3 regions of the Peribacillus sp. N1 genome follow, and region 2 is predicted to be linked to each of the others. Evidence: predicted binding sites of a transcription regulator. Region 2 holds the regulator's gene; each other region holds the start of a gene.
The links. The regulator LexA, encoded in region 2, represses DNA repair genes until DNA is damaged. The targets are predictions, from matches to a motif close to CGAACATATGTTCG.

Region 1: ACYP5M_RS14385 (DNA endonuclease) is a predicted target of LexA. The motif match lies at 3,916-3,929, and genes of this name have one in related genera.
Region 3: ACYP5M_RS07875 (Y-family DNA polymerase) is a predicted target of LexA. The motif match lies at 3,999-4,012, and genes of this name have one in related genera.

What each region holds. Positions count from the first base shown of each region.
Region 1 is NZ_BAAHZO010000003.1:296,884-302,146, reverse strand. It holds gene ACYP5M_RS14405 (DUF6470 family protein) at 1-459, shown strand, start outside; gene fliW (flagellar assembly protein FliW) at 471-926, shown strand; gene csrA (carbon storage regulator CsrA) at 914-1,147, shown strand; gene ACYP5M_RS14390 (flagellin N-terminal helical domain-containing protein) at 1,286-2,515, shown strand; gene ACYP5M_RS14385 (DNA endonuclease) at 3,002-3,814, opposite strand; gene flaG (flagellar protein FlaG) at 4,022-4,384, shown strand; gene ACYP5M_RS14375 (flagellar hook-associated protein 2) at 4,399-5,263, shown strand, end outside.
Region 2 is NZ_BAAHZO010000001.1:230,196-235,458, forward strand. It holds gene ACYP5M_RS01075 (esterase/lipase family protein) at 1-670, shown strand, start outside; gene ACYP5M_RS01080 (hypothetical protein) at 1,051-1,338, opposite strand; gene ACYP5M_RS01085 (glucosaminidase domain-containing protein) at 1,703-2,317, shown strand; gene lexA (transcriptional repressor LexA) at 2,523-3,146, opposite strand; gene yneA (cell division suppressor protein YneA) at 3,302-3,613, shown strand; gene ACYP5M_RS01100 (YneB family resolvase-like protein) at 3,633-4,289, shown strand; gene ACYP5M_RS01105 (DUF896 domain-containing protein) at 4,355-4,588, shown strand; gene tkt (transketolase) at 4,820-5,263, shown strand, end outside.
Region 3 is NZ_BAAHZO010000001.1:1,635,486-1,640,748, reverse strand. It holds gene ACYP5M_RS07895 (MBL fold metallo-hydrolase) at 475-1,443, shown strand; gene ACYP5M_RS07890 (SDR family NAD(P)-dependent oxidoreductase) at 1,467-2,258, shown strand; gene ACYP5M_RS07885 (DUF3221 domain-containing protein) at 2,416-2,943, shown strand; gene ACYP5M_RS07880 (C40 family peptidase) at 2,994-3,653, opposite strand; gene ACYP5M_RS07875 (Y-family DNA polymerase) at 4,066-5,263, shown strand, end outside.

The DNA.
Region 1 (5,263 bases), on a different contig from region 2:
GCGATCCTCGAGATTCAAATGACCCCAGGCAAGCTGACGATCGATCAGTCACAAGCAAGGGAAGACATGGATTTGAAAAGCCTTTCAGTAAGAGTCGATGAATTTGCGGAGCAGGGATACCAGGATTGGCTGGCGGGTATGGCAAGACGTGCCCAGCAGGGAACTGAGCTGAGGCATATTGAAAAAGGGGGTAATCCACTCGCTGAACAGGCTAGGCAAAACAGCAAAGGCCCTGAGAAGCAGTTCAATCTCGGCTGGATTCCCTCTCCATTCAGCGTAAAGCTTGACTACCAGCCAGCAGAAGTGAAGGTTGAAGCAACCGCCCAAAAACCGATCATTGATGCTCAAATCAATAGGGTTAACCATACATACACACCAGGTAGTGTGAATGTCGAAATTCTACAAAAAAATGCGCTGGATATAGATTTCATCAATTTAAATCCGGATGAGATAAGGTAGTGAAAACATAGATGATTCTACAAACAAAATTTCATGGCGAACTCGAATTGGCAGAGAAAGAGATTTATGTATTTGAAAGCGGGATACCAGGATTTTTAGAAGAAAAAGAGTTTTGCTTGCTAGCTTTGGATGACACGCCCTTTTTCGTCCTGCAATCGATAGAAACAAAAGAGCTTGCCTTCATTGTGACGAATCCATTTGAGGTGTTTCCTGATTACGAAGTGAAGCTTACGGATGAGGTGTTATCTTCTTTACAAATAGAAACGGAACTGGAAGTCATTACTTTCGTCATTTTAACGATTCAAGACCCTTTCAATGAAACGACGGCGAATCTCCAGGCCCCAATCATCATAAACGGCCCAAAAAAAGTCGGAAAGCAATTCATCATGAATGCTAGTGAATACCGTACAAAGCACAAACTGTTTGAACCTCCAGCGGAACAGGGGGGGAAAGGATGCTCGTTTTGACCAGAAAACCAAATGAAGCGATCATGATTGGGGATGATATCGAAATTACGATCCTGTCCGTCGAGGGGGAACAGATCAAACTGGGGATCAATGCCCCTAAAAACGTCGATATCCATAGGAAGGAAATCTACCTGTCCATTCAGCAGGAAAATAGAAAAGCCTCTAAAACAGAAACTATTTTTCTGGAAGGTATAAATGAGTATTTCAAGAAAAAATCGTAAAATCCGCTAAATATGTTTCCATGCAGGTCGATATTAAGTATACAACGATGGGCAGTGAAATAGGCGGCCGACTTAGTCACTGCCCATCGTAAACAACCACATGGACGTGGGGACTTAAGACTCAAGGAGGAAACAAAAATGATTATCAATCACAATATCTCAGCTCTAAACACGCACCGTCAATTATCAAGTGCAACGAATGCACAATCAAAATCAATGGAGAAACTAGCATCGGGCATGCGCATCAACCGTGCAGGCGATGACGCAGCCGGTCTAGCAATCTCTGAAAAAATGCGTGGACAAATCCGCGGATTGGACCAAGCTTCCCGTAACTCACAGGATGCCATCTCATTGATCCAAACTGCTGAAGGTGCATTAAACGAAACGACTGACATTCTTCAACGTATGCGTGAACTTGCTACACAAGCATCAACGGATACTAATACAACTAGTGACCGTGGAGAAATACAAAAGGAAATGGATTCATTAACATCTGAAATCAACCGTATCGGTAATACTACTGAATTCAATACTCAGAAACTATTGAATGGTTCTAAGGATTCTGATACAAAACTTTCTACTGCTAGCTTGACTGGTTCAGGGGCGGCAGGTGCTGTTACAACTGGCGGTACATTAAGTCTTAAAATCGATGGGAAAGATGTCGATGTTACAATCGGAGATGGTGATGCAGCTGCTGATATAGTGACTGCTATTAATACTGCAGCAAATACTGCACTTGGAACAACTGGTGAAGAGTATGCGTCCCTTGATGGTGATGGTGCTTTAAAGCTTGATACCTTAACTGCTGGCGCTAAAGGTTCCGTTGAAATAGTTGGTGCATCTGCTGGTACTGCTTTAGCTGATTTAAAAATAAGTAGTTCTTCTTCTACGGGTACTGATGCTGGCGCAGGTCTTCAATTCCAAATCGGTGCAAATGAAAACCAAAGTCTGACACTTGAAATCGATGACATGCGTGCTAGTAATCTAGGATTAACTGGTATTGGTGATGGATTCACTGCAACTACAAATGTAAGCAATGGTACAGATTCTAAAGGCGTTGAATCCGGTCTGGATGTTTCTAATGCTAAAAATGCATCTGCAGCAATCACAGTTATTCAATCTGCAATTGACACTGTATCAGCTGAACGTTCTAAACTAGGTGCTAACCAAAACCGATTAGAGCATACGATCAACAACTTAGGTACTTCTTCTGAAAACCTGACTGCTGCTGAATCACGTGTTCGTGATACAGATATGGCTAAGACTATGATGGAGCAAACTAAAAACTCTATCTTGGCGCAAGCATCTCAAGCAATGCTAGCTCAAGCAAATTCCGCACCTCAAGGAGTTTTACAACTTCTGAGGTAAATTTGAAGGGCGTTTTATCCAGTAATGGATAAAATTATGACTGGGTGAATTGCTGGAACTTCCTAAAGCTGCATCAACCACAACGTAACTGGAAACGGTAAGCGTGATGGTCTGAAAATGATGGAGATGACATAATGGATAATCAGCAGCCAAGCTCCTTTGAGGAAACTCTGGAGAAGGTTCAACGACTAGGATATACAGTCTAAGGTGAAAGCTATGGCAATGAAATCCGTAGGGTGGCAAAAGCCATTCGAAGTGCCCAGCCCCTTATAAGATAAGGGTGAAGATATAGTCTGTTCTATGATCGAAAGACATAGTCGCAAAGCAAGCGAACCAACAACCACAAGGAGTTTTACAACTTCTTCGTTAATTTTAGATTACCTGAAAGAGACTCTAGTTTTACTAGAGTCTCTTTTTTTATCGAAAAATATAAAGGATCGGTTAGATTAACATTATTTAGCTCCAAAATACTATCACGTTTTGGCGTTAGTTTAGTTTTTTTATTTCTTGCCATTTATAAGTAACGGACCAATAACTTCTTTTTAGCATCTTTGCAATTTCATTTGTTGTATAACCATTTTCTTTAAGTTGTCTTAGTAATTTAATTTCATCTGGAGAATAGGGTTTAGAGCGATCTGAACTGCTGGTAAGAATCGTGTAATCAGGATACTTAGATTTCCACCTGAGTATTTCTTTTTGATTTCGGAATTCCCAAGAGGTTTTATATAACATGGAAGAACAAGTTTTTGCTACAGGTTCGATTAGTTCGAGGAAACGAAAAGTTTCTTTAACAGAAGTAGTTTTTAGAATATATCCATATCCATCTTTACGAGAGCTCAGCTTTAAGGATAAATGATATGTGGTAAATATATGTTCTTTTAGTTTCTCTAATTCGTCTTTAGGATAACATTGAAGGTAAAGGTAAATATGCGGTGTGAGGTAAATAATTTTTTTATTATGATTTACCCTGTATGAGATGCTTAAAGAGCCATCATCCATGTATAGAATAGTTAGGAAATGTGGTAAAATGCAATGTTTCAATAATGTGAAGGGGAGATGTTTAGTTCCATCATCACTGTAAAAGTGTGGGAATAAATTGGTGAATAATTCTAAAGAAGCGGAACGGACACATTGGCTTGCCGGAGTGATATATAATAATCCATCAAAAAAGGAAATTTTCCATTTTCGATAATCTCCCTGAGATGTGCCGTAGTGCTCCCGGTAGCTGTTGTTCTTTCTCCTGCTATTTTTATAAATTTTCGTGATTTCATCGTCACTTATAATGCTGGCATATAATATATTTTTCTGGATTTCAGTAAGATTAATTATGAAAACCTCCTTATATAAGAGTGTAAGCTCATCTTCTTAATCCCATTTTATAATGTTATCCCCTCCGATAGCGAATGTTTGTTCTCTATTTAATAATAAATCCTTTGTATGTACACTGTAAAGTTCCATTTCGGAACCGATATAAAAAGTAAAGATATCATATTGGGGGCTATTTAGATGCTGGAGAGTTTGTCCACAAATATCCTTTCCTCACAACTTAGAACAGCAATCTCGGAAGGAATCAGTTCATTTTATCAGCGGGAAATGAATACGCTAGCCTATTCGGAGCAAAGTGTGGAATCTACTGATATGCCATCAAAAGAAAATGTGCAGGAAATGGTGGATAGTTTGAACACCTTCCTGAATCCGAAACATACGGCGGTTCGTTTTGAATATCATGAGAAGCTGAATGAGTACTATGTCAAGGTAGTGGATGATGTAACGGATGAGACGATCAGGGAAATTCCCCCGAAGAAGTTATTGGACTTCTATGCGGCAATGACGGAGTTTGTCGGCATAATGGTGGATGAAAAAATATAAGCGGGTGATCAATTTTGGTACGAATCAGTGGTTTAGCAAGCGGGATGGACATTGATGAATTAGTTAAGAGCATGATGCAGGCAGAACGGGTGCCATTGGATAAACTGACACAGAAAAAGCAGTATTCCGAGTGGCAGCGCGATGATTACCGTTCGATAAATACAGCTTTATCAGAATTGGATACGCTCATTCGTGATGGAATTGGGAAGCAGTCTTCCTTCATTAAAAAGAAGGTGACGGTATCGAATCCAGATGCTGTATCAGTGAGAAATGTGAATTCGACCAGTGATTTTTCCGGGAATATAAAAGTGAATGGACTTGCCAAGGCAGCAACCATGACAAGTACAGAAAAAACAGCTGTTACCGACCCCAAAAAGAAACTATCGGAATTGGGAATCACGACTCCTCAAGATATTACGATACTGTCCATCAATAAGGATGGCGGTTTTGATACGGAAGTAAAAGATGGCGCAACAGTGGAAAAACCGTACACTCTTACCCTTAATGCGGACGATACGTTAGAAAGTGTAATAAATAAAATTAATGCAAACTCGGGAGTGACTCTATTTTTCGATGAAACGTCCCAGAAGTTTTCCATCACTGCTAAAAATACAGGTGATATAAAAGATCGGCCTGAAATTGAGTTAGGGAGTACCGGAGATTTCTTCAATGTGCTAAAAATGAGCAGTAACAATGAAGGAACTGGCGGCACAATAGGGGAAAATGCATCGATTACTTATAATGGACTGGACATTTCCCGGCCTTCGAATACGTTTCAGATTAATGGAGCGGAAATAACGGTAAAGCAAAAAACGACGGATACAGTCACATTCTCATCAACAGCTGATGTGGATGCCATCCTGGACACGATCACTCAGT
Region 2 (5,263 bases):
TTATAAAGAACGGGTTGAAGATGATGTCATTACCACCGCACTCGCTCAAACCGTTCTGGGTGATGTCCTGAAACAAAATGTCTGGATCGAACTAAGCTTCCATGTAAATGAATCAGCCCCAGGCAATATAAACATATATACAGCATCAAATGATGTCGAGGTTGAAATGATTTCTCCATCCAATAAAAAGTATTCACCTTCCTTAATGGTTCATTCAGCCAAAAACGAAACTTCCTTTTTTAATGGTGCAACCGTCCAATCATTCAATAGAAACAACCTTGAAATTGGTGATTGGAAAGTGCGTATGAAGACTAAATCGCCAAAAGACGCCTACCTGTTCACAGCACAATTTAACGAAAAGAATCCCATTACATTAAGTATGGCTGGTAAAGTTAAGCAAAAAGATGCGAAATTTTTAATAAAGAACCCAATGCATGATAAAAAAAGGCCAATCAGCACAACATTTTTGGTTCATCTAATAGATGAAACAGGTAATGAAATTAGTGAAAAAAGCTCAATTAAGGCAATGGATACAGAAAATTTTACTGGCACACTTCCGGAAGTACCTAAGTCAGGGGTTTATAATGTAACAATAGATGTCAAGGAAAAAAATGTGGATGGTACTGAAAGAACCCGGACACTGATTCGTTCGGTCTATATTGAGAAATAGTGAAATGCATTCTCTTCTTTGAGAGGGTATCAGACTGTAGACAAATTCGAAGTTTGCCTCCAATCTTTTCTTGAAAAATAGATCCTGTTGAATACAGAAATCCGCTCCCTTTCCGCCGATCCTACCAAGCCGCCTCGGCAGGAGTGTAAAAAACATAATAACCCACTTTTCCCGACAAAAAAATCCCTTCTCTTAATTGAAAAGGGTTTTTTGATGTAATGTGGTGCTAACATGGGTGGTTTGTTTTAGCCAAAGGATTCAGCCAGTTTGTAATTACTAATACAGCGATTAAATTAATGGTGTTCGATGGGAAATAAAGCTAGTAAGGTCATCTAGCAATAAAAAGATTGATGAATTTCAGCTAGGCAACAAGAATAGATTTAATCCGTCTTTTTGTAGGATTCTCTATAAGACAAAATACCAGTTTTGAGTGCAGCATAATTGCCTATGCTTGCATAGCCATAAAACCAGCCCATGAAAATTCCTGAAACCAAGTGATGACGATGACTGATGAAAATGGAAATGAACAAGCCAAGACCCAAAGCGATGGTAGGGACGAATTTTGGATGAATATGAAACATGACCTTAATAAGTTGAGTAAGAATCATGATGGTAGGAATGGCTATCACTGCATCCCAGAAGTTTGTATGGACGGTTGGGTAGTCCATGATTTCACCACCTTGAAATGAAGTTTTTAAAAATAGTTTTTGTTTTTCATCAAGGTTTTATACAAAAATAAATAATTACAAATTTAAAATTAACGAACAAGTTTTGAAGATTTTCAGTGTTCAATAGGAAAAGCCGTCAATCCATTTAATTAAATGGATTGACGGCTTTTCCTGTTTGGTAGGGAAATGGATAAATAATACTCGAAGCAGGCAACTCTAGGTAAGAAATCTATAATAAAAACAATTAGCCAAACATCAGAACCTTTTGTATGGGACTGGCCGTAACCTTTTTAATAGATGAGAATACGATAAGAATGAAGATGAACAGTGAAAAATAAAGTAAAACCATTGATGGGAGGTTCTAATGAGCAAGGAAACATTTATTAAGGAAATTGCTCCCTATGCCCAGAAAATTCAACAGGAATTTAAAATATTACCTTCTGTTGTCATTGCACAAGCTTGTTTGGAGAGTGGATATGGGACAAGTTTATTAGCAAGCAAAGGAAAAAATATATTCGGTACAAAAGGTGACTTCAAGGGTGAGTCTGTCATCATTCAGACAATGGAATATGTCAATGGCGTACCCGTTCAAGTATGGAACAAATTCAGAAAATACCCATCTTGGGAAGAAAGTCTTAGAGATCTTGCCAATTTATATGCAAAGGGGACTTCATGGAATAGAAGTCTTTATACGGCTGTCATTGGAGAAAAAGATTACAGAAAAGCACTCAAAGCAATTTTCGATGCTGGGTACGCCTCGGATCCCAACTATATTGAAAAACTGGTGAACCTTATCGAAACAAGCGATTTAACAAAATATGATGCAAGTATAGAAGAGGTTTATCATATTGTCCAAAAAGGGGATACCGTCTCTGCGCTTGCAAAAGCATACGGTTCTACACAAGTGCAGATTCAACAGTGGAACGGCTTGGTAGATCTTAACCTAATTAAAGTGAACCAAAGATTACGAGTGAAGTGAATTTTAACTGGGAGCGGTAGTTAAAGCTCTCTTTTTTATTGTAATCAGAGTGTTACCAAAGTACATATTAGGCGATCGTATACTTCCGTTCGTAATTAAGGATGTTTAAATTCCCATGAAAACTTGATTCTATTAAAATTCCATATGCATATTGAGAGAATTCGGGACATAGATTAAACAAACAAAAAAAGCGCGGTTAGCGCTTTTAGTGTATTTGTCTATATAAGCCTATTACTTTTCCAAGTATCGAAACATCTCGTAAAATAATTGGTTCCATATTCGAGTTCTCAGGCTGAAGCCTTATGTAATCCGGTTCCTTAAAGAATCGTTTTACAGTGGCTTCATCATCTTCCGTCATGGCCACGACGATATCTCCATTATTGGCATTGCTTTGTTGTTTCACGATGACATAATCCCCATCATGAATTCCTGCTTCGATCATACTTTCACCCATGATTTCCAGCATGAATACATGGTCATCATGTGGAACCATGCTTTCGGGAAGCGGAAAGTATTCTTCTATGTTCTCAATGGCCGTTATCGGCATTCCCGCTGTTACTTTTCCAAGTAACGGCACGTTCACGACATTGACTTTGGGAATATTGTTCGCTTCCTCCAAATTCATTATTTCAATGGCCCTTGGCTTGGTTGGGTCACGTCTAATCAGGCCTTTGCTTTCCAGGCGTGATAAATGCCCGTGTACTGTTGAACTTGAAGCAAGTCCCACTGCTTCACCAATCTCCCGTACGGAAGGTGGATACCCTTTTTGGCGAACTTCTTCTTTAATGAAATCAAGAATATCTTGCTGCCTTTTTGATAGTTTAGTCATATGTGCACCTCTTCCCCAATGTTCTTTGCTACATTATAGCATGGCCCCCAATTCTATACAAACATAAGTTCGAATTTTGTTGTTGACTGAAACAAACGTTCGTATTATAATTTGACCATAAAACACGAACGAACATTCGCTTTGGAGGGATATTTATGAAAAAATTATACAAAAATTATATTTATACGATTCTATTAGCGGGATCAGTATTCATCTTTTCAATTTTATTCTCTTGTACATTGAACAATGATCCAAAAAAGGATTTCCTTTCTATAGAAGTAAGTGAAGGTGATACCCTATGGGGAATCGCCGAAGAATACGAAGAAGCAAATTTGACAAAAAAAGAATTCATTGGTTGGATAGAAGAGCATAATGGTGTCAGGGCGGATACAATTAAACCTGGTCAAGTCATCGTCATACCGGTTAAAGGGGAAGAACTTGTCCAGAATTTGGCCAGTGAGCAGTAAGCAGTGAAGGTAGGGTATTATGAAGGCGGTAATCTATTGTAGGGTCAGCACAGAAAAAGAGTCACAGGAAACATCATTGGCAAGGCAGGAAGATGAGTTAGTCAAATTGGCAGAAAAGATGGATGTTGAAGTTATATCCATAATAAAAGAGCAGGCAAGTGGTTATGAGTTGAATCGGGATGGCATTTTTGACATGCTCGAACTATTTAAAACTAAAGAAGCTGAAGTACTATTAATCCAGGATGAAACAAGGCTGGGAAGAGGGAATGCCAAAATAGCCCTTTTCCATGTCATCCTTAAAGAAAATGTTAAAATTTATACACTCTCACATGACGGGGAGCTTGAGTTATCGGATTCGGATGCCATGGTCATCCAGATAGTCGGTATTGTAGAAGAATACCAAAGGAAACTACATAATCTTAAAATAAAGCGCGGGATGATAAGAGCCGTTGAAAAAGGATACCGTCCTCAAAAAAACCTTCAGAATCAAAGGAATTCCACTGGAAGGGACCGTATGGAAATCCCTATTGAAGAAATTATTAAACTTCGGGCCAATGGATTGACATTCGCAGAAATCGCAGCCACTTTAAGGGGCTTTGGATACAATGTTTCAAAGGCTACTGTGAACAGGCGTTTTCTCGAACATCAACTGAATACAAATGAAAGTAAATCTTAGAACTTGTAATTTCGCTTTTTTTTTAATACCATGACAATATCCGGAGATTATGAAGGAGCGAAATTATGTTATCAAAAGAAAAAATAGCCCGTATTAATGAACTTTCTAAAAAGGCGAAGGCTGAAGGTTTGACGGAAGTTGAGGCGAAAGAGCAAACCCAATTGAGAAGTGAGTATTTGGAAACATTCAGAAAGTCCATGACTGATACGTTGGAGCATGTGAAGGTCGTTGATCCAGAAGGTAATGACGTCACTCCTCAAAAGATAAAAAATATAAAAGAAAAAAGAAACTTACATTAATGCTTGGATCCTTCTGATAAAACATTCCGCTTGAGTATCCTGTTAGCATTTAGGAGTAAAAAGGGAGTGCATGCATGTATGTATTCTCCTATTTAGTTTAATCTAAATAGGGGACTTCTGTTATTATAGAAAATTGCAATATTGAGGCAGTAAATAGTGATTTTAGTTGTGATATTATGCTTGTCACTATAATATAAAGAGGTACATTACAGGAAGGGATGTTTTTACAATATGTTAGATAAATTAGATGCACTTTCTATCAATACGATTCGTACATTATCAATTGATGCAATTGAAAAGGCTAATTCCGGCCATCCAGGTATGCCAATGGGTGCTGCGCCGATGGCGTATAAACTATGGACCGAATATATGAACCATAACCCGAAAAATCCCGATTGGTTTAATAGAGATCGCTTTGTTCTTTCAGCTGGACATGGTTCTATGCTGTTATACAGCCTTCTTCATTTATCGGGCTATGGCTTATCTATCGATGATTTGAAAAGCTTCCGTCAATGGGGCAGTAAAACTCCAGGACATCCTGAATACGGTCATACGGCTGGTGTTGATGCAACTACCGGGCCGCTTGGACAAGGTATCGCAATGGCAGTAGGAATGGCAATGGCTGAACGTCACTTGGCAGAAAGCTATAACCGCGATTCTTATAATGTGGTCGAT
Region 3 (5,263 bases), 1.4 Mb from region 2:
TAAAAAAACAAAAAGACCCCTCATCCAATAAAGGACGAAAGGTCTAGCTTCCGTGGTACCACCTTTGTTCAACTTTCCCATAATAAATAAACAGAAAAGCTGCACTTGAATCCTCTAACGCGGGAATTACGTCAGGTTTTCCTGAAGGCTCATAAGGTAGGTTCAATAATGAGGGGGCGATGAAGCCTTTCAGCACATTCCGAGCTTCACTCTCTTTACGCCATCAATAATTTACTTGGCCTTAATCAAAGCCATGCCGTCTTTAATTACTTGTGATTATGAAGGATAAATTAGCACTCTGTCAATGATAATATATGCATGGACGAGAAAAAATAGACATGAATTATGTGAAAATAATGACAGTAATTAAAAATACATGTAAAATGGTAATTATACATGATAAGTATACTTAGAATTCTGTTTAGTGTATAAAAAGTTTTATATAAATATAATTTTCTAAGGTGGAAAAAGATTATGGTGAATTGGAATGGAGATATTGCAAAAATTACTTTGCCTACGCCGTTTGCAGTGGGTGATGTGAATGTTTATGTAGTTAAAGGGGATGCTTTAACGCTAATCGATACTGGAGTGAAAACAAAACGATCAAAAGAAGCCTTGACTAATGGGCTTGGGGATTTGGGTCTGAAACTGACTGATATCGAACAAATCATTTTAACCCATCATCATCCTGATCATGCTGGTGGACTCGATTTCTTTGAAAAAGAGATCCCGGTTTATGGACACAAAAACAATCAGCGCTGGCTGACCATCAGTGATGAATTCCTAGAAATCCATAATCGTTTTTTCCTTGATTATGCCGCAAAGTTCGGAGTGGCAGAAGAGCTGAAAAATAAACTGATCCACAATCGCGACGAAATCAGTTTCCTTAGTGAACGGAAGCTGAATGGATATTTGGCTGAGGGAGATGAGCTCCCTGGTCTTCCAGGCTGGAAAGTGATCGAGACTCCAGGGCATGCGCAAAGCCATTTATCCTTTTACCGCGAAAGTGACGGGGTCATGATCGTTGGCGATCATTTGCTTGCCAAGATTTCACCTAATCCATTAATGGAACCACCTTTACTTCCCGGGGGCATGAGGCCTCGTCCGTTACTGCAGTATAATGCATCACTTCAGAAATTATTGGATTTTTCCATATCCACCGTTTACTCCGGACATGGATCTGAAGTGGATGGAGATGCGGTTGCCGACTTGATTCACTATAGATTCGAGCGGCAGCATAACCGTGCCATGCAGGTGAAAAGCATGCTTCAAGATAAGCCTTTATCGGTCTTTGAAGTATGTCAGCAGTTGTTTCCGAAAGTATACCTTCAGGAAGTGGGCCTGACACTTTCGGAAACGGTCGGTCAGCTGGACTATTTAGAAGACTTGGGTGAAGTCGAAACAGAAATTCAATCAGGGGTCATTCTGTATTCAATCGCTTAATGTTCGCAAGGAGGCTCACTTTTTTGAATAAGTTGCAAGGCAAAGTCATTGTTATTACTGGAGCTTCCGGAGGGATTGGCAAGGAAGTTGCCATTCAAAGTGCAAAGCAGGGGGGGCGTCTCGTCCTCTTGGCCAGAAGTATGGATAAATTACTACAGCTAAGGAATGAATTGATCACCCGATATGGAATTGATGCATATGCCTATAAGCTTGACGTGGCAGACACTGATCAGGTGGCAAATGTATTTAATGACATTCATGCGCAAATAGGTGAAGTGGATGTGTTGGTCAACAATGCCGGTTTCGGCACGTTTAAAGAAGCGCAGGATACGGAATTAAATGAAACGAAAGCAATGTTTGCTGTCAACGTCATTGGATTGATGGCCTGCACAAAGCAGGTTCTTCCGTATATGAAGCAGAGAAAATCGGGGCATATCATCAATATCGCTTCACAGGCCGGTAAAATCGCCACTCCTAAATCAACATTGTACTCATCGACTAAGTTCGCGGTTCTTGGCTATTCAAACGCACTTCGGCTTGAGCTGATGGAAGATCATGTTTTTGTGACCACCGTTAATCCTGGCCCCATAGAAACGAATTTCTTTAACATTGCCGATGAATCAGGTACATATTTAAAAAATGTTGAAAAATTCATGCTTAAGCCTGGAGATGTCGCTGCTAAAATCGTAGCGGCGATGCTGACCAATAAGAGGGAAATCAATCTCCCTGGCTGGATGAATTTTGCTGGGAAATGGTATAACATGTTTCCAAAAATCACCGAAACATTAGGAAAAAAAGCATTTTTTAAAAAGTAAGCAACTTTCGATGTCGGACAAGGCGAAAGATGGTCTAATATAATAGGCAAAAGGGGAATGTCGATGACATTCCCCTTTTTTGAAATAACCGAAGTTTTCATATGAATTGGTAACTATTTCATGGGGGATCCGTCTATTTCTAGTAGGAGGGATTTGTATGAAGAGGATTGTAAACCTTTATATATCCATATTCGTTGCCTTTATTCTGGGTAGCTGTCAATCCCCTGATTGGAACAGGGATGATGCCGTCGGTAAGGGGGAAGAAGGTTTCATTACGGATCTTGACGATAAAAGGATTTTGATTAAAAGGACGTATTATAAGGTGACCACTGATACATCCATTCAAGATCAACATGGTAACGCTCTCGATTATTCCGACCTGGAAATCGGGATGAAAGTGAAACCATGGCACCGGGGCGGGGTGAAGAAATCATTTCCTGGGAAAGCGGAAGCGGAACTGATTCTTGTTTTGACGGATGTAAAAAGCTTGGCCGAACAAAGGGCGGTCACTGCTGCCCTCAATCATGTCAGTAAAGCGGAAAGTCAGCGATTCATGGTTCTCGAAGTCGTCCATTTACCGTCAGAGCATGTTTATAATATCGAAATGATGAACCGTTCCAACTTGGACGCTTCATTCATGGTGACAGTTGAGGATTTAACGGATGAAATATTATATATAAAATAAAACAACCGGGCTGAATCACTATGAATTCTGTCCGGTTGTTTTATGGGATTTTATAAAGTTTTCGCACCTAAATATTTTGGTTTCCAATAAGAATTATCCATATCCGTGATGGTTATTCCTTTAGAAGAAGTAGCACTGATGAATTGACCATTTCCGATATAGATACCAACATGGGATACCCCTGTTCTTCCAGAAGAAGTATCAAAGAATACAAGGTCACCCTTAGCTGGTGAAGATACTTTTAAACCTGTATTGGAATAAAGCAAGGATGTTGTACGCGGTAAGGTGATTCCTTGTGATTTCTGGAATACGTAATAGACGAAGCCTGAGCAGTCAAATCCAGTTGGTGTTGTTCCGCCCCATTTGTAGGGTTTGCCTATTAAGGTTTTTGCATAGCTGATCAAGCTTGTATTATTGACCTTATAAACACCAAGCTTATTAAATGTGTTACGGCCCGCAATTCCGTCGGCAGTCAGCCCTTTAGCTTTTTGGAATTTTTTTACTGCTGATACAGAATAGGTGCCGTAATATGTAGTCAGTGAACCTGAATATGTGAAATAACCTTTGGTTTTTAAAAGTTGTTGTAGTTGTTTGACATCACTATGTGTCATTCCGGGTCTGAGGGTTTGATCTCCAATATTTGCAAAGGCTTGCAGCGGGGTTAGCATCATGGCAGAAGCAACAGCAGCTGAAGCGATCCATTTCTTCATAATTTTCATTTCCTCTCTATCTATCTCTCTATATTCTTAACAATATTATCCTACAATACCATTATGACAATTAGACATAATTTTGGTTACAGTTTTATTACAAAAAATGAGTAGTAAGACTAAATTTAAAATAGACGAAAGACTGTTGAAAAGGGTGAAAAAAATTAAAAAAACTAAGTATAAGGATCCATTGAAAATTATTCAAGCTACGAATTGATTCTTTTTTAAAAAACTATTTGGGTATTAAGTTTAAATATGGTATTTTAACCATTTTTAGTATCTATTATATTTTTCAAGGAAATTACATTAAAAAGTAGAAATTTGTATGAAAACTTCCATTGAATAAGAACGTATATTCGGTTAAAGTTATGAATATAATAAAAGCGAACGTATATTCTTGTTAGGGTGAGAAGTGATGGATTATGGGACGATGCCGAAACAATCAATTATGTGTATCGATATGAAAAGTTTTTATGCAAGCTGTTCAGCGGTCATGCTTGGTCTGGACCCGCTTAATTGTTATCTGGCGGTGGTTGGTGATTTGAAGAGGACAGGGAGCATTGTGCTTGCGGCTTCTCCAAAGATGAAGAAGGAATTTGGCATCAAGACAGGTTCGCGGATGTTTGAGATCCCGAATGATCCGAGGATTGTCGTCGTTGAACCTAAAATGGCGACCTATTTAAGGGTTTCGACGGAAATCACTCGCTTGTTCAACCGTTATGTGCCCAAAGAAGCGATTCACGTATATAGTGTGGACGAAAGTTTTGTGAAAGTCGATGGTGCCGCTTCTTTATGGGGAGATGCCCGGATGATAGCTGAAAAGATAAAGGATGAAATCGAACGGGAATTACAGCTCCCCTGTGCCATTGGAATTGGACCGAACATGCTTATGGCAAAACTTTGCCTTGATTTGGAAGCCAAACATAATGGGATTGCAGAATGGAAGTATGAGGATGTGCCAAGCAAACTTTGGCCGATTTCCCCGCTTCGTGAAATGTGGGGGATCGGCAGGCGCGTAGAAAAAACCCTTCATGGAATGGGAATATTTACGGTTGGACAGCTTGCCAATTATGATCTTGAATTACTTGAAGCGAAGTTTGGAATTATGGGCAATCAGCTTTACCACCATGCTTGGGGAATAGATTTATCCGATATGGGGGCAGCGATCATCGAAGGGCAGGTAAGCTTCGGCAAAAGTCAAATCCTGCTGCGGGATTATAAGGAGGAGCATGAGGTAAAGCAGGTCATGCTGGAAATTTGCGAAGAAGTTGGAAGAAGGGCACGCACCCATCGCAAGGCAGGAAGGACGGTGAGCCTAAGCATTGGTTACAGCAAGGATGAGTTCGGCGGAGGTTTCCAACGTTCGCGTTCAATTAGCGAACCGACCAACATTACGATGGAGCTATATAAAGTTTGCCTGGAGCTTTTTCATGAGAACTATAAGCAAAAAACGGTTCGGAGCATAGAGGTCAGGCTCTCGAATATTGTGGATGATAACGAAATGCAGCTGACTTTATTCGATGCTTCGCGCTGGAAGAAGCGGGAATTGAGTTACACGGTTGATCGAATCCGCCATAAATATGGAGCCAAATCGTTATTGCGTGCCGTTT